One region of the Cupriavidus sp. 22TCCZM04-2 genome, then DNA from elsewhere that is predicted to be linked to it. Evidence: predicted binding sites of a transcription regulator. Region 1 holds the regulator's gene; the other holds the start of a gene.
The links. Region 1 encodes FliA, which starts transcription of late flagellar genes. Its sites were predicted from a motif close to CTAAAGTTTNNNNNNNNNNNGCCGNTA; they were not measured.
Positions count from the first base shown of each region.

Region 2: the regulator FliA is predicted to act here: its motif matches at 2,744-2,770, upstream of AC3FKG_RS06135 (DUF342 domain-containing protein).

Region 1 is NZ_JBYOJS010000033.1:14,760-23,719, forward strand. Features, by position in the region: gene flhA (flagellar biosynthesis protein FlhA) at 1-246, shown strand, start outside; gene flhF (flagellar biosynthesis GTPase FlhF) at 257-2,692, shown strand; gene AC3FKG_RS28810 (MinD/ParA family ATP-binding protein) at 2,704-3,495, shown strand; gene AC3FKG_RS28815 (RNA polymerase sigma factor FliA) at 3,594-4,310, shown strand; gene AC3FKG_RS28820 (flagellar protein FlhE) at 4,352-4,759, shown strand; gene AC3FKG_RS28825 (NAD(P)/FAD-dependent oxidoreductase) at 5,033-6,262, shown strand; gene AC3FKG_RS28830 (flagella synthesis protein FlgN) at 6,275-6,736, opposite strand; gene flgM (flagellar biosynthesis anti-sigma factor FlgM) at 6,748-7,056, opposite strand; gene flgA (flagellar basal body P-ring formation chaperone FlgA) at 7,203-7,952, opposite strand; gene flgB (flagellar basal body rod protein FlgB) at 8,191-8,598, shown strand; gene flgC (flagellar basal body rod protein FlgC) at 8,614-8,960, shown strand, end outside.
Region 2 is NZ_JBYOJS010000003.1:55,561-63,201, forward strand. Features, by position in the region: gene AC3FKG_RS06120 (TIGR03862 family flavoprotein) at 1-1,093, opposite strand, end outside; gene AC3FKG_RS06125 (DUF1415 domain-containing protein) at 1,188-1,787, shown strand; gene AC3FKG_RS06130 (class I SAM-dependent methyltransferase) at 1,784-2,629, opposite strand; gene AC3FKG_RS06135 (DUF342 domain-containing protein) at 2,884-4,506, shown strand; gene AC3FKG_RS06140 (SRPBCC family protein) at 4,745-5,218, shown strand; gene AC3FKG_RS06145 (methyl-accepting chemotaxis protein) at 5,538-7,094, shown strand; gene AC3FKG_RS06150 (OsmC domain/YcaO domain-containing protein) at 7,150-7,641, opposite strand, start outside.

The DNA of each region.
Region 1 (8,960 bases):
TCGCAGGCGCTTACCAATGGCGGTGGCATCGAGCCGGGACTCGCCGATGCGCTGCTGCAGCAGACCCAGGGTGCCGTCGTCCGGCAAGAGCAGATGGGCCTGGACCCGGTGCTGTTGGTGCCGTCTCAGTTGCGCCCGCTGATGGCGCGCTTCCTGCGGCGCACCATGCCGCAGCTGAGGGTGTTGTCCCATGCCGAAGTGCCGGACAACCGCAATATCCGTATTACCGCAATGATCGGTGCGTGAGGAACGCAAGATGAGCGTAGCGAAATTCGTCGCGGCCAACGGCCGTGAAGCCATGCGCAAGGTGCGCGAAGCCATGGGCCCCGATGCCGTGGTGCTGTCCAACCGCACCATCGACGGCGGCGTGGAGATCGTCGCTATGCGCGATGCCGATCTCAGCGCCACATCGGCGGGCGCGCAAGTCTACGTTGCGCCAGAGCCCGTCGTGGCAGCGCCCGAGCCGGCTGCCATCGGCGACCTGCGCGGCGAGCTGCAGTCCATGCGCGCGCTGCTCGAACGCCAGCTGGCGGGGCCGGCTCCGGCCGCGGCCACCGGCGCGGTGGCCGCGGGGGATCCGCTGCGCGAGTCGCTGTTTGGCTGGATGGTCGGGGCCGGCTTCTCGGCACAGCTCGCGCGCACGCTGCTGGCACGGCTGCCGGTAGGCTGCGACCGTCCGGCGGCCATGACGTGGATTCGCGCCGAGCTGGCCAGCAAGGTGCCGGTGCTCGGCAACGAAGAGGCCTTGTTCGACCAGGGCGGCGTGCTGGCGCTGATCGGGCCTACCGGCGTGGGCAAGACCACCACCACCGCCAAGCTCGCGGCGCGCTACGTGCTGCGCCACGGCCCCGAGCGCCTGGCGCTGCTGACCACCGACAGTTTCCGTATCGGCGCGCACGAGCAGCTGCGCATCTACGGCGACATCCTGGGCGTGCCCGTGCATGCGGTGAAGGACGCCGCCGACCTGCGCTTCGCGCTGGCGGCGATGAAAGACAAGCACCTGGTGATCATCGATACCGTTGGCATGAGCCAGCGCGACCGCAACCTGTCCGAGCAGATCGCCATGCTCGCGGGCGTGCAGGCGCCGGTACAGCGCGTGCTGCTGCTCAACGGCGCCAGCCATGGCGACACCCTCAACGAGGTGGTGCATGCCTACCGCCACGACGCCGTGCCGGAAGGCGGCGGCGTCGACGGCTGCATCATCAGCAAGGTGGATGAAGCCACGCACCTCGGTTCCGTGCTGGACGTGGTGATCCGTCACCGCCTGCCCGTGTTCTACGTGTCGACCGGGCAACGCGTGCCGGAACACCTCGAACTCGCCAATGGCGCCACGATGGTCGAGCGCGCCTTCCTCACGCCGCGCCGCGGTTCGGTGTTTGCCGATGCCGACGCCGCGCGCAGGCAGGCCGGCAGCCTGGATGACACACCGGCCCGCCAGGGCGGTGCCGATGACGTGCTGCGTTCGCTGACCGACAGCGCGGACGCGCTGGGCCAGTGCGTGAGCGAACTCAATGCCGCGCAGCATGGCTTTGAACTGGCACGCCAGCTCTGGCAGCAGCGCGCTGCCGACGCGCCCACGCTGCGGCCGATGGCGCAGCAGGTGCGCGAGGCCGTCTGCCGCGACGTGAACCGCGAATGCGACCAGTTCGTGCTGTCGCTGGCGGCCACGCTGCAGGTGCCCGTACCTGGCCGCCGCGCGCCGCAGTCGATGCTGCATACGCTTTGGCTTGGCGATCGCATCGGCATGCCGCTGGCCGCCACGGTCACCCCGGCTGGCCGAGCTGGCCAGGCCATGGGCGAGGCTGACGCCGAAGCCGCTACGCTGCGCGCCACGATCGGTGCGGCCCGGCCTGTCGTCCATCTCGTCGATGCGCTGCCGGCGGCTGCCACGCTGACGCGCTGGCAGCAGGCCGGCGAACGCTGGGTGGCCGCCACGCGCAAGACAGCGCGCGTGATCTGCGGTGGCACCGCGTGGAAGCTGGACGCTCTGGCCGAAACGCTGACGTTCCACGCCGTGGGCGAAGTCAATGTGCGCGGCCGAGAAGCCGTACAGTGGCTGGCAACGACCGAGGTACGCGTGCCCGAGGGCCCCGTTCGCGGCCGCGGCGCGCCGGAAGGCGGCATCGACGCCCAGCTCGTGATCGCCAGGACGGTCGACTACGTCTCGGGCGAGCTGCTCGATACACGCTATCTGCTGTGCGATCCGCAACTGTCGGGCCACGCCGCGCATGCCGCGCGCTGGTCGCTGTGGGCGGACAACGCCGAAGTCCAGTTCCGCACGCTGCGCCATGCGCTGGACCATTTCGCGCAAGACGGCGAAGGCGCCAGCGCCGCCGGCGGCGGCCTGGCGGCGCTCCAGCTGGGCGTGACCGCGCTGCGCCTGGAACATTCGCCGACGGCTACGGCGCCGGCCTTCCTGGCCCGCCTGGCGGGCCGCAGCGGGCCGCGCCAGCCGGGCAGCGCCGCGGTGGCCGGTCCGGTGCTGAATGAAGGCATGGGCCGCCTGCTGGCCTTGCTGGACGTGCTGGAAAGCTATCCGGGCCGCCAGTCGGATGGCACGCCCGACACCGTTGATCTCCTCGAAAGCGACAACACCGTTGCTGCCATCGGTGCCGCGCGGCCCGCTGTGGCGGCGCCGGCCGGTTCGTTGTCCGGACTGCCCGAACTCATGGCTCCCGGAGTCACGTCGTGAGCACGCTGGCGATGGACCAGGCCGAGAGCCTGCGACGCATGCTGGCGCCGCGCGTCACGCGCCGCATCGCCGTGGTGGCCAGCGGACAGGGGGCGGGGGCGACCACCATTGCCTGTGGCCTGGTGCATGCCTTGTCGATGCAAGGCGAACGCGTGCTGCTCGTCGATGAGGACCGGGCCGGCCATGCCGTAAGACTGACCGGCGCGGAGCCCGCCGGCTCGTTTGCCGACGTCCGGGCAGGCCGCCTGACGCTGGAGGCTGCGCTCGGTGCGCGTCCGGCTGGCGCTGCCGCGGTATTGCCGGCTGGTACGCCACAGTCGAACGTCGCGCAATGGCCGGATTCGCTGTCCGGCTTTCGCAGCGTGCTGATCGATGCCATGACGGACGCGGATGGTGCGCTCTCCGCGCTGGCGGGCGCCGCGCACAACGTGCTGGTGGTGATGCGTCCGGAGCTGGCCTCGATCACCGCGGCCTATGCCTGCATCAAGCGCCTGCACCATCTGCACGCCTGCCGGCATTTCCACCTGGTGGTCAACATGGCGGCCACCGACGCCGCGGTGCAAGCCATTGCCGGAAACCTCGCGCGCACCGCGCGGCAGTACCTTGGCGTCGAGATCAGTAGCGCTGGCTGGCTGCCTGCCGATCCGCTGGTGACGCGCAGCGTGCAGCTCGGGCGCTGCGTGGTGGAAGCCTACCCGGCTGCGCCAGCCACGATTGCATTGCGCCGGGCGGCCAGTGGCATTGGCGCATGGCCGTTGCGCGCAGAGCGGGTCACGGCCGCGCCATCCGCCGTGGCGGCCTGAACGCATGACCGTTCGCAACGGAAGACGACCCCGCCCCTGACCCCGCCGGCCCGCCATGCGGGCAGGCTTTGCAAGCAAGCATTCACGAGAATTCCACCATGTACACGATCCAGGGAAAGCTCGAACAGGCCGACGTGGTCAAGACCCACGCGCAGCTGGTGCGCCGCATCGCGCTGCAACTGGCGGCCAAGCTGCCGGCCAGCGTGCAGATCGATGACCTGATCCAGGCCGGCATGATCGGCCTGCTCGACGCGGCCAAGCGCTATGAGGATACGCATGGCGCGCGATTCGAGACCTACGCCAGCCAGCGTATCCGCGGCGCCATGCTTGACGAGGTGCGGGCCAACGACTGGCAGTCGCGCAGCCTGCGCCAGTTCACGCGGCGCATCGAGCGCACGCAGCGCGGCCTGGAACAGAAGCTCGGCCGCGCACCGCTCGACTCGGAAGTCGCGCAGGAACTGGAAATGCCGCTGGACGACTACCAGGTCTTGCTCAACGAGGTCTATGGCTGCCAGCTCCTTCACTACGAAGACTTCGAGCGCTCGGGCGAAGAAGACTTTCTCGACCGCCATCTTGGCGTCAGCGAAGACGGCAATCCGCTCACGCAGCTGATGGAGAACGGCATGCGCGAAGCGCTGATCCGCGCCATCGACCGGCTGCCCGAGCGCGAGAAGCTCGTGCTGTCGCTGTGCTATGACCAGGAACTCAACCTGCGCGAGATCGGCGCGGTGCTCGAGGTGACCGAATCGCGCGTCTGCCAGATCCGCGGGCAGGCGATCACGCGCCTGCGCAATCAATTGCGCGGCATGCTCTGATGCGCGGCCGGTCTGGCATCGGACGGGGTGTCCAGCATGCCATGGCGGCCGTGCTGGCGGCGATCGCCACCGCAGCGTGGGCCGCGCCCGAGGCCGGCACCCGGCATGCCTGGAGCGCATCGGTCAATGGACCGGCGCTGTATGGCCGCGGCCAGCGCACCGTTTCTCCTCCGATCCTGCCAAGCGGCAACCTGCCGCAATCCGAAGGCATCATCACCTCGGTGCGCTGGCACTACAGCTTTGTCGCGACACCGCCGGTGGATCTGCAGGCTTACCTCTGCAATGCCCAGCGTTGCGTGATGCTGCCGCAGTCTGAAGGCAAGACCGACGCCTTCGATGGCGACGACGCGACCCAGGGCTTTGTGTTTGCCTTCAGGCTGCCCGGGCAGGGTGCGGTGGCGCCTCTGCTGCAGGGCAAGAGCAATCAGGTGATCGTGGGGTTCCGTTGACCGACAGCGTGCCAGCGCCGGTGTGACGACCAAACCCACATCGATATCGCCGCCTGGCACCACCGGCACTGTTCTGTTTCCACGTTTCCCTTCATTCGGTAGCATGTGGTCATACTGTCTCGCGACAGTGTTCGCGGCCCCTTGTTGCCCATCCCTTCCGTAGCGATGCCGTCGGATCCCGCAGGTCGCGATTTCCTGTGGGGAGGGGGCCGCCTCGTCACTAGCTTCAGTTTGCCATGCGCTGCGTGCGGGCTGAATGCGTTGGAGGATCAAATGGAAGATCAAGTTGCAGACGTGCTGATCATCGGCGCCGGGCCCGCGGGCTCCGTGGCAGCCGGGCTGCTGCGTCGCCGGGGTATTGGCGTGATGGTGCTCGAGAAGGAGACCTTCCCGCGTTTTTCCATTGGCGAGAGCCTGTTGCCGCAGAGCATGGAATACATCGAGGCGGCCGGCATGCTGCAGGCCGTGGTCGAAGCCGGGTTCCAGTACAAGAACGGCGCGGCGTTTGCGCGTGGCGACCGTTATGTCGATTTCGATTTCCGCGACAAATTCTCGTCCGGCTGGGGAACCACCTACCAGGTACAGCGGGCCGATTTCGATCATGTGCTGATCCGCGAAGCGGAGAAGCAGGGCGCGGAAGTCCGCTTCCGGCACCAGGTGACTGACGTGGACGTATCGGGGGCGCAGCCGGTCGTGACCGTGCGCGATCCCAATTGCAACAGCTACCGCGTCACCAGCCGCTTCCTGCTCGATGCCTCCGGCTTCGGGCGCATCCTGCCGCGGCTGCTGCAGCTCGAAACGCCATCCGGCTTTCCGGTGCGCAGCGCCATCTTCACGCATGTCGAAGACCGCGTGATGCCGGGCACCTTCGACCGCAACAAGATTCGCGTCGGGATTCATCCGCGGCATGTGGATGTCTGGTACTGGACCATTCCGTTTTCGAACGGCCGCTGTTCACTGGGCGTGGTCGCCGAGAAGGCTTTCCTTGACGGCTATGCGGGCAGTGACACGGAGCGGCTGCAGGCACTGGTGAACGAGGATCCGGCCCTGGCGGGCCTGCTGGCCAATGCCGTCTGGGATACCCCAGCACGCCATATCGCGGGCTATGCGGCAAACGTGAAATCGCTGTGGGGCAATGGCTACGCGTTGCTCGGCAACGCGGGCGAATTCCTGGATCCCGTCTTCTCGTCAGGCGTGACGATCGCGTTCAAGTCGGCAAGCCTCGCGGCCGGATGCATCGTGCGCGAATTCGCGGGCGAGACGGTGGACTGGGAGGCCGACTATGCGCGCATCCTGAAGTCAGGTGTCGATTGCTTCCGTACGTTCGTCGATGCGTGGTATGCGGGAAGTTTCCAGAAACTCGTCTTTCATCCAGATGCAACGCCCGATATCCGCCGCATGATCTCCGCCGTGCTGGCCGGTTATGCATGGGACCGTTCGAATCCGTTCGTCAGAAACCCTCAGCGGGGGCTCAGCGTGCTCGGGCAGTATTGCGACGACTGAACGCCGCCGCCTTCAGCCGCTGGCCAGGCTAACGCCGCCGCCGCCGGCGGCGGCCTTGCCGTTCTTGCCGTACAGTCCGGAATCGCCGCCGCTGTGCTGGCGCAGCACGTTGATGGCTTCGCGCGTGTGATCCAGGTGCGCGGAGACGATCGCGCCATTGATCTGGTTTTTGTCGCGTGCGCCGCGCGCGGCGAAAATGAGCTTGCGCCAGGCATCGCCCACGGCCGGCTCGATATTGCGGCCAAGCAACTGGCCCTGCGGGCCGGCGCGCAGGCCGAGCGCGCCCATCTGGGCCTCGCGTGCGGCGACCTGGCGCGAAAGCGCCTGACCCAGCGCCACCTTGCGCGTGAGCAGCCCGCTCAGGGACTGGTAATCACCGTCCTTGAGGGCTTCGCGTTCTTCCGTGAGCAGTTGGCCGAACGCCGTCACGGCTTCGGCTTCTTTCTGCAGGCTCTGGATCAGGGGCTGGCTCATGGTGGCTGTTATCAGTGGACGTCGCCCTGGCCCAGTTCGCGCAACGTGGCAATCAGGCCATCGGCGATCTTGCCCGGGTCGATCTTGATCCGGCCCTCGGCAATAGCCTGGCGGATCTCTTCGACCTTGGCGGTGTCGATGTCGTCGTCGGATTCGTTGGCCAGGCGGCTACCGATTTCACGGACCTGCGCGGCCAAAGGGCTCACGCTCACGCCGCTCGCAGGGGCGGCGGGAGCACTCTGCGCGGGCTGCGGCCGCACAGGGCTGTCCGCAGCCGGGGCGTCGGCCGGCCTGGACGTAGGAGAATGGTTGATCTTCACGGGCGTTCCTTGCTGGGTTCCCTTGTCATTACGGACGCCGCGGCGAAATCTTTAGGAGATTGTCGCCCCGACGGCAGGGATTGGCACGCATTGTCGCACGCCGGCCAGCCCTGCATTCCAGTGCCCCATGATGCACTCTCAGTGGTTCATTGCAGCACGACGGTGTCGCCGCTGCGCACCAGGCCGCTGACGACCTGGCCGTTGCGCAGGCGGATCTGCACGGTATTGCCAATGGCCGCATCGGCCAGGACCTTGCCTTCGCTGCTGATCTGGAACGCGTCGCCTTCTACCGCGACGGTGACGGTCTGCCCGGACTTCACGGCAATCGACTTCTTCAGCAGGTCGCTGCGCATTGGCGAGCCCGCCGCGACGCGGTTCGCGGTGACGGCGCCCACGACCTGCGCCGGGTCGGTGATCACGGCCTTGGGCAGCGTGGACAGGTCGCCCTGGCGCACCTCCAGGTCGGCCGGCGTCACTGGCTCGCCGGGGCCGAGCGCGTGCGCGGCGACGTAGTAATCGGACAGGACCGACACGCGTGCCTGCATATAGCGGATCCAGGGCCGCTCGCCGCCGCAGCGCACGCCGACCGAGACGCGGCCCCAGGGGGAAGCGCCCGGCGGCAGGAACGGATCGGGCGACACGCACTCCGGCGCGCGGCCGCCTGACGGAGGCTGCACCTGGACGCTGGCCTTGCCCGGCAAGCCGGCCGTCTGGCGCAGCAGGAACTGCTCCACCGATGCGCGCACCGGGTCTTCCGGAAACGGATTAGGCGCCTGCGCGGCGACCGGAGCGGCTTGTGCCGGCGCGGCCATGGGTGTGCCGGCCATGGCTGACAGGACGCCTCCCGCCAGCAGGGCCAGCGCCTTCCGGGTGGCGGCGCGATCAACTTTCTTCATGTCTTCATCCCAGCAAGGACGATGTGGCAGCCACGGGAAGATTCAGCCATCCCGCAGCCGCACGCAAGGAAACGGGTCCCATTGTAGGGAGGCGGTGCCAGGCAAGCCCTCCGAATTGCATGGATTTCCCGTCCTTATTCATCCGATTGGCGTGACAGGGGTGAACCTAAGATGCGATCCCTGAAGAAGGTCGCCCTTCGTCGTTTGCCTGAAGGTTGCTCCAAACGGAGATGCTTACATGATTGACAGACTCGACGCGGCATTTCGCTTCCAGCAGGAAGCGCTGAGCCTGCGGACCCAGCGGCAGTCGGTGATTGCCTCCAACATCGCGCACGCGGATACCCCGGGCTACAAGGCCCGCGATTTCGATTTCTCGAACACGCTGGCGCAGACCATCGAGCGCGGCCACCGTCCCGAAGGCGTGTCGCTGTCGACCACGTCCGTGCGTCACTTGCCGGCGCAGGCGCCGACCCGCGACGACGCCGACCTGGCCTACCGCATTCCGCTGCAGTCGAGCGTCGACGGCAACACGGTCGAAATGGATACCGAGCGTGTGGCGTTCGCCGACAACTCGGTGCACTTCGAGTCCAACCTGACCGTGGTCAGTTCCAAGATCAAGACCATGCTGGCTGCGATCCAGCAGTAAGCGCCGGAGAGACGCATGCCAGCAATGAATATCTTCGACGTCGCGGGCTCGGCCATGGCGGCGCAGTCGCAGCGCATGAACGTGACCGCGTCCAACCTGGCCAATGCCGATAGCGTGGTCAGCCCCGACGGGCAGGCCTACCGCGCCAAGCAGGTCATCTTCGGCATGGCACCCACGCCCGGCCAGAGCGACGTGGGCGGCGTACAGGTGCAGGGCGTGATGGAAGACCCGTCTCCGCCGCGCCTGGTGCACAACCCCACGCACCCCATGGCCAATGCCGAGGGCTACGTGGTGATGCCCAACGTCAACCCGGTGGAGGAGATGGTCAACATGATCTCGGCCTCGCGTTCCTACCAGGCGAA
Region 2 (7,641 bases), on a different contig from region 1:
CCGCGCAGCTGATGACCTCGTCGATCGGCCGTGCGCGCAACAGGCGCAGCGGCAGTGCCTTGATCGATGCCGCCAGCGTCGCGGTGTCCTGCATGGCTTCCTTCGACAGGCACTCGCGCAGCAGGCTGGCTTTCACACCGGTAATGCCAAGCCGGCTCTGCAGGTGGCTTGACAGCGAGCGCGAGCCACGCGGGTGCGATACCTCGGCCAGCACGCGCTGCGCATCATGATCGGGCAGCAGGTCCAGGTAGACGATGGCTTCGCCGTCGCGCTCGATCCGGTCGCGGATGGGCGCGGACAGCGCGTACACCAGGCTGCCTTCGATGCCGGCCGCGCTGATCACGAACTCGCCCTGGCGATAGTGCGCGTTGCCCTGCGTATCGGTCACCGCCAGCGCAACGGGCTTGACCGGATGGCCGGCATGGCGCTCGGAAAACATCGTGCTCCAGCTGGCATCGAAACCGCAGTTCGCCGGCCGCAGCGCGGCGATATCCACGCCATGGCGGGCGAGCAACGGCACCCACGCGCCATCGGAGCCAAGCCGTGCCCAGCTGGCGCCGCCCAGCGCCAGGAGCACGGCATCGGCGCGCACTTGCTGCTCGCCTTGCGGCGTGGCAAAGCGCAGCGCGCGCGCCGCATCGTCAGTCCAGCCGAGCCAGCGGTGTCGCATATGGAAGTGCACGCCGGCTTCACGCAGCCGGTGCAGCCACGCGCGCAGCAGCGGGGCAGCCTTCATGTCGGTGGGAAAGACGCGGCCGGAGCTGCCGACGAAGGTCTCGATACCCAGTTCGTGTACCCAGTCGCACAAGGCTTGCGCGCCAAAGTCCGCCAGCATCGGCGTGATTTGCGCGGTGCGTTCGCCGTAGCGCGACAGGAATGCCGGTTCCGGTTCGGCATGCGTGAGGTTCATGCCGCTCTTGCCAGCCATCAGGAATTTGCGTCCCACCGATGCCATGGCATCAAATACGTGTACCTGGACGCCACGTGCAGCCAGTACCTCGGCCGCCATCAGCCCCGCGGGACCGCCGCCAATCACCGCGGCTTCAACCGGCAGGATGGTGGGCGTGGCGGCAAGCGTATCGGTGGGCGGCATGGCAAGGCGGGAATGAATGGCAGGGGCGTGCTACGCCGCGGATTATAGAGCCTGCGGCAGCGCTAAAATGGTGCTTTGTCCCGGTCTTGCCGCCATGCCGTCTTCCGTCACCGATCAAGATGCCGTCATTGCCGCCACGCGCCACTGGCTGGCGCGCGCGGTCATCGGGCTCAATCTCTGCCCGTTTGCCAAGAGCGTGTATGTGAAGGAGCAGGTCCGCTACGTGGTCTGCGAAGCTACCGAAGCCCCCGACGTGCTCGACGTGCTGGAGCGCGAGCTGACGCTCCTGGCGGAGACCGACCCCGCACAGGTCGACACCACGCTGCTGATCATGCCCCGTGCGGTGCCCGACTTTCTCGACTTCAACGACCTGCTGTTCTTCGCCGAGCGCCTGCTCAAAAGCCTGCGCCTGGAAGGCATGCTGCAGATCGCGAGCTTCCACCCGCAGTACCAGTTCGAAGGGACGGAGCCGGACGATATCGAGAACTACACCAACCGCGCGCCGTATCCGATCCTGCATCTGCTGCGCGAGGACAGCATTGCCCGCGCCGCCGCGGCGTTTCCCGACGCGGCCGATATCTACGAGCGCAACATGGAGACCATGCGCCGCCTGGGCCATGAAGGTTGGCAGCGCTGGATGGACGGTGACGACGCCGGCGACGATGGCGCGGCGCCGCGCCAGGCGGACGCTTAGTTCGTCGCCGGCTCGGGTGCGGCGAAGAACCGCTCGCGCATTTCTTCAAGCCCCAGCGTGGCGAGCACGTTGTCCAGCCGCTCGGCGGGACGGCGGCGCGGCAAGTCCTTGAACTGGGCGATGATCAGCTCGTTCTTCATTGAGTGTTCCCAGCCGACCAGTTCGGTCACGCTGACCTGGTAGCCGTGCGCCTCCAGCTGCAGGCAGCGCAGCACATTGGTCACCTGGCTGCCGAATTCACGCGTGTGCAGCGGATGGCGCCAGATCTCGGTCAGCGGGTTGCCGGCCAGCAGGCGTCCCTTGTTCTTGCGCAGCACGCTCGCGACCTCGGCCTGGCAGCACGGCACCAGCACGATGTGCCGGGCACGCTTGGCCAGCGCGAAGCGAATGGCGTCGTCGGTGGCCGTGTTGCAGGCGTGCAGCGCCGTGACCACGTCGACCGTCTCTGGCAGCGCCGGCGAGGTGATGGAGTCGGCCACCGACAGGTTCAGGAACGACATGCCTGGAAATCCAAGGCGCGTGGCCAGTGCCTGCGAGTTCTGCACCAGTTCTTCACGCGTTTCGATGCCGAAAATGTGCGACTGGTCGTGCAGGCTCTTGAAGAACAGGTCGTACAGGATAAAGCCCAGGTACGACTTGCCGGCGCCGTGGTCGACCAGCGTGACGGCATCGCGCTCGGACTTGACCTCCTGCAGCAGCGGTTCGATGAACTGGAACAGGTGGTAGACCTGCTTGAGCTTGCGCCGGCTGTCCTGGTTCATCTTGCCGTCGCGCGTCAGGATATGGAGCTCCTTGAGCAGCTCGATCGACTGGCCGGGACGGATTTCGTGGGTATTTGCCATGACTGCGGGGATTCGGGAGGCGGCGGACGCCTCGGAAGCCAACAGTTTACCGAAAACGCAGCGCCCGTCTGCCATACCATCCGGGACGTCAATGGAAGCCCCGATTTGCCCTGCCTCAAGTTTTGTCTCCAGATGCCGTAGGTATTCGATTGACAACAAGCGGACGTGCGCTCGAGCGCACCGGCCCGGACTGACTGTGCCTGGATCAGGTGCAGCGCGTGGGCGCCGCTGTACAAAGCGAATTTGGGGGACTCATGAGTCACGAGTCGGGTTTGCGCCTGGAGCTCAGTGAGCCGGGCGAGCAGGTGCGCGCACGCTACGTACCCGAGACGGGCCGGTTGCCTCCGGACCACACCGCGTTCCGGGAATGCCTGGCCAGCCATGGCTGGGAGCAGGCGCGGCTGGACCCGCGCGCCATTGCGAAATTCCTCGGCCAGTGCCAGCAAGCCGATCGCGAGATCGATGCCACGGTCGGCGCGCTGATCGACGGTGCGTTCGAACTCGACATCAGCGACGATCGCCTGTCCGTGCGCCTGACGCTGATGCGGCCCGAAGGCGGCCGCGCCGTGACCGGGGTGGAAATCCGGCGTGCCGTCGCCGAACGGGGCGTGACGGCCCAGGTCCAGTCGCTGGTCCTGGAAGCCACCCTTGCGGAGGGTGCCTGCGAACTGCGCGAGATCGCGGCGGGCATCGCCCCGCGGCAAGGCCAGCCGGCGCGCTTCGTTAACTTGCTGCAACCCCGCAAGCCCGCGCAGGCCGACGACGACGCCCCCATGGACCTGCGCGAACTCGGCAACCTGATGCTGGTCAGCCCCGGCACGCCGCTGATGCGCCGCGTTCCGGCCGAGCCCGGCAGCGACGGCGTTGATGTTTTTGGCAAGGCGCTGGCCGCCGACCCCGTCGAAGACACGCCGTTTGCCGAAGGACTGACCGGTGCCGCGGCCGATCCCAACGATCCCGACCTGCTGATCGCCGTCCTCGCTGGCTCGCCGGTGGTGGGCATGCACGGCATCGCGGTCAGCCCGGTGGTGCAGGTGGAATCCGTCGACCTGCACTCGGGCAATGTGGCGTTCGATGGCACGCTGCGGGTGTCGGGCGACATCCGCACCGGCATGTCGGTGAAGGTTACCGGCGACGTGGTCGTGGACGGCGTCATCGAAGCCGCGACGATCGAGGCGGGCGGCAGCATCGTGGTCAAGGGCGGCATCATCGGCAAGGCCGAGACCGGACACGGACATGCGGACCCGGGCGGCACCATCAGCCGCGCCAGCGTGCGCTGCCAGGGTGCGGTGCAGGCGCGTTTCATCGAAAACGCGGTGGTCGAGGCAGGCACGGAGGTCAACGTCGAAAGCGGCATCCGCCAGAGCGATGTGGCTGCGGGCGAGCGCATCGTCGTGGGCGGGACCAGCGGCACAGGCAGCATCAGCGGCGGCCGCAGCCGTGCGCTGCTGGCGGTGCGTGCGGCGGTGTTCGGCGCGCCCGCGGGCACCGCCACAATCGTGCAGGTCGGCGTGAACCCGTACGCGGATGCCCAGCGCGCGGCGCTCGAGGCTGGGCGCCGGCGTCTGCTCGAGGAGCAGAACAAGGTCAAGCAACTCGTGGCCTTCTTTGCCAAGAACCCGGAACGCGCGGTGGACGACGTGCGCGAAAAGGCGCGGGCCACGCTGTTCAAATCGTCGCGCGACCTGTTCGAGCTCGAGGAGAAGATCGCCAGGCTGGGCGAGCAGATGCAACCCGCGGCGGGGGCGGTGATCGACGCCGCCCGCCGCATTCATGGCGGCGTGACGCTGCAGGTGGGCAACCGCGTGCTCAAGGTGATGGAAGACAAGCCTGGCGCACAGATCCGCCTGATCGATGACCGCATTGCGGTGACCTGAGCGGCATGGCCGCGGCCTGCGGCTGGCGTCCGGCGGAATTTGTACTAAGCTGCAGAGGTGTCCTGGGGTGCCGCAGGATAGGCGATGGCTAGTGTTGGGCAGTGAATGCAGAAGCGGATCAGCAATCCGTGGAAGCGTTACACGGAACCGACTCACGTGGCACTGAATCCCCGAAGGCCAGCGCGCGCGCTGGCCTTTCTGTTACTGCACGCCGCCCGTGCATGCCAAGGAGAACCAGATGAGCAGTAAGCAGGACCTCGACCTGGCGATTTCCCGCGTGCTGAAGGCGCCGCGCGATCTCGTCTGGAAAGCCTGGATCGACCCGAACCACCTGAAGGAATGGTGGTGCCCGAAGCCGTGGACCACCGAAGTCCTCGCTTTCGATTTCGTGCCCGGGGGGGCCTTCCACACGCTGATGCACGGCCCTGGCGGCGAAACCAGCGACAATCCTGGCGTCTTCCTCGACATGGTGCCGCGCTCGCGCATCGTCTGGACCACCGGGCTAGTGGCGCAATGGCGCCCGGCCAACAACCCGTGGCTGCCGATGACCGCCTATATCACCATGGACGACGAGGGCGACGGCACGCGCTACGTGGCCACCGTCCTGCACAAGGACAAGGCGACGCGCGACCAGCATGAGGAGATGGGATTCTTCGAAGGCTGGGGGACTTGCATCGCGCAGCTCGAGGCGTATGCGCAGTCACTGAAATAAGGTTCATCGCGGCGCCGGTGTTGGTTGGCGCAGACAGCAAAAGGCCCCGGAAGCACCGCGCTTCCGGGGCCTTCTTCTTTTCCGCGTGCCGGCGCCCCAGGCGGGGTATTGGCTGCGCGATTGCAATCCACCGGAAGGGGTAGGCATGGCCCGCGCTTGCGCGCCGTCAAGCCGGAGCGATGTTGGGCATGCGCCGCATCGTGCTGTCACGGCCGATCGTGAATACTCGTCGCGGCCCCGCCACCGGGGGTAGGCGGGATGGATCGACTTCGCGCGAGAAGTCGAGGGCAAGGTTGCAACGACACAGACAACCAGCATCATGAGATTGAATCTACCGGTCACCGATCACGAATACCAATTGCCATCGGACGAGGTCATCATCACGAGGACCGATGCGCAGGGCAATATCCAATACGCCAACCAGGCGTTCTTTCGCAGCAGCGGGTATGGGCGTGACGAGGTCATGGGCCAGCCGCAGAACCTCATCCGCCACCCCGATATGCCGGCCGCCGCCTTCGCCGACCTCTGGGCGACGGTCCGTGCCGGTACGCCCTGGACGGGCGTGGTCAAGAACCGGCGCAAGGACGGCGGCTTCTACTGGGTGCTTGCCAACGTCACGCCAGTGTTCAGTGATGGCGAACTTGCCGGCTACCTGTCGGTGAGAACCGCGCCGACGGCGGCGCAGATCGCCGCGGCAACCAGGCTCTATGCCGACCTCAAGCGCGGGGTCCGGTCACGCTGGCGACTCTCCGGTGGCGAGGCATTTCGCAAGGGCGCGGCCGTTGTGGTGCAGCGCCTGTTGCGGCTGCCGGTGGTGGCGCGGCTGCTTGTCGTCCAGTCCGTGCAGGTCGTGCTGATCGCGCTGGCGGCGGCGAGCGCGACGGTGTGGGCGGCACCCCCGGCCATCATCTGGGCGCTGGCTGGCGCGGCGGTGGCCATGTGCGGAGCCGCAGCCTGCTACCTGGCGCTCAATATCCTGCGGCCCGTGATGCGCCTGAACCGCAGCGCGCTGGCGGTGCTGTCCGGCCAGTTGCGGCATCGTTTTCCCGAGTGCGGCGACGCGCAGACGCGCCTGCTCGGCCGTTTCCTGAACCAGATGAATGCGCGGCTGGTGGGCGTGCTGCTCGATACGCGCAACTCGATCGAGAGCGTGTGGCAGTCGTCGGCAGGCCTGGCCAGCGGCAACGCCGACCTGTCGGAGCGCACCGAGCAACAGGCCAGCGCCATCGAGGAAACCACGGCCACGCTGGCGCAGATCACGGAAACCGCGCGGCAGAACGCCAGCGACGCCGAACAGGCCCATCAGCAAGGGCGCCGCACGGCCGAGGCGGCCTCCGCGGCAGCGGGCGGCGTGCGCCGCTCGGCTTCGCTGATGGAGCGGCTGACGACGCAATCGCGCAAGATCGCCGAGATCACGTCCGTGATCGATGACATCGCCATCCAGACCAACCTGCTCGCCCTGAACGCCGCGGTCGAGGCCGCGCGCGCCGGCCAGCATGGTCGCGGCTTTGCCGTGGTGGCGGGAGAGGTGCGGTCTCTGGCCCAGCGCGCCGAAGCGGCCGCGAAGCAGATCAAGGCACTGATCGAAAACTCGCTCGAAGTCGTGCAGGCGAGCAGCGAGGCGGCCATCAGCGCCGGCGGCGAGATGGACCGCGTCGAGCAATCGGTATCGGCGCTGACGCGGACGATTTCGGCCATTGCCAGTGCCAGCCGCGGGCAGAGCGTGGAGATCGAGCAGACCAGCGCGGCGGTCGAGCAGATGACGCAGATCACGCAGATGAACGCGGCACTGGTCGAGGAATCGGCCGCGGCGGCGATGGGGCTGAAGCAGCAGGCGCAGGCGCTGGAGGATGCGGTGAATGTGCTGGCGAGCTAGGTGCTGAGTGCGCACGGAGAAAGCAAGGGGGAACGCCTCCCCCCGCCATGCCTCTTCAACCCTTGGCTGAAGCCGCTGCCTTGGCCCGCGCCGTATGCAATTTGTTGTAGCTGTCGATCACGCGCTGGTGCCTGTCGAGGCCCTCCAGTTTCATGCTGGTGGGTGTCAGGCCAAAGAAGCGCACGCTGCCGTCCACCGAGCCCAGCGCCGCGTCCATCCGCGCGTTGCCATACATCCGGCGGAAATTGACCACGTAGTCGTCCAGTTCCAGGTCGTCGTCGAGCAGCACTTCCAGCACGACATTCAAGGCCTGGTAAAACAATCCGCGCTCGACCGAGTTGTCGTTGTACTGCAGGAAGGCGCCCACCAGCTCGTGCGCCTCTTCGAGTTGATGCAGGGCGAGATGAATGAGCAGCTTCAGCTCGATCACTGTCAGCTGGCCCCAGTCCGTGTTCTCGTCAAATTCGATGCCGATCAACGTGGCGATGTCGGAGTATTCATCGAGCTCATTGCTATCCAGGCGCTCGAGCAGCGCTTCCAGGCTGGC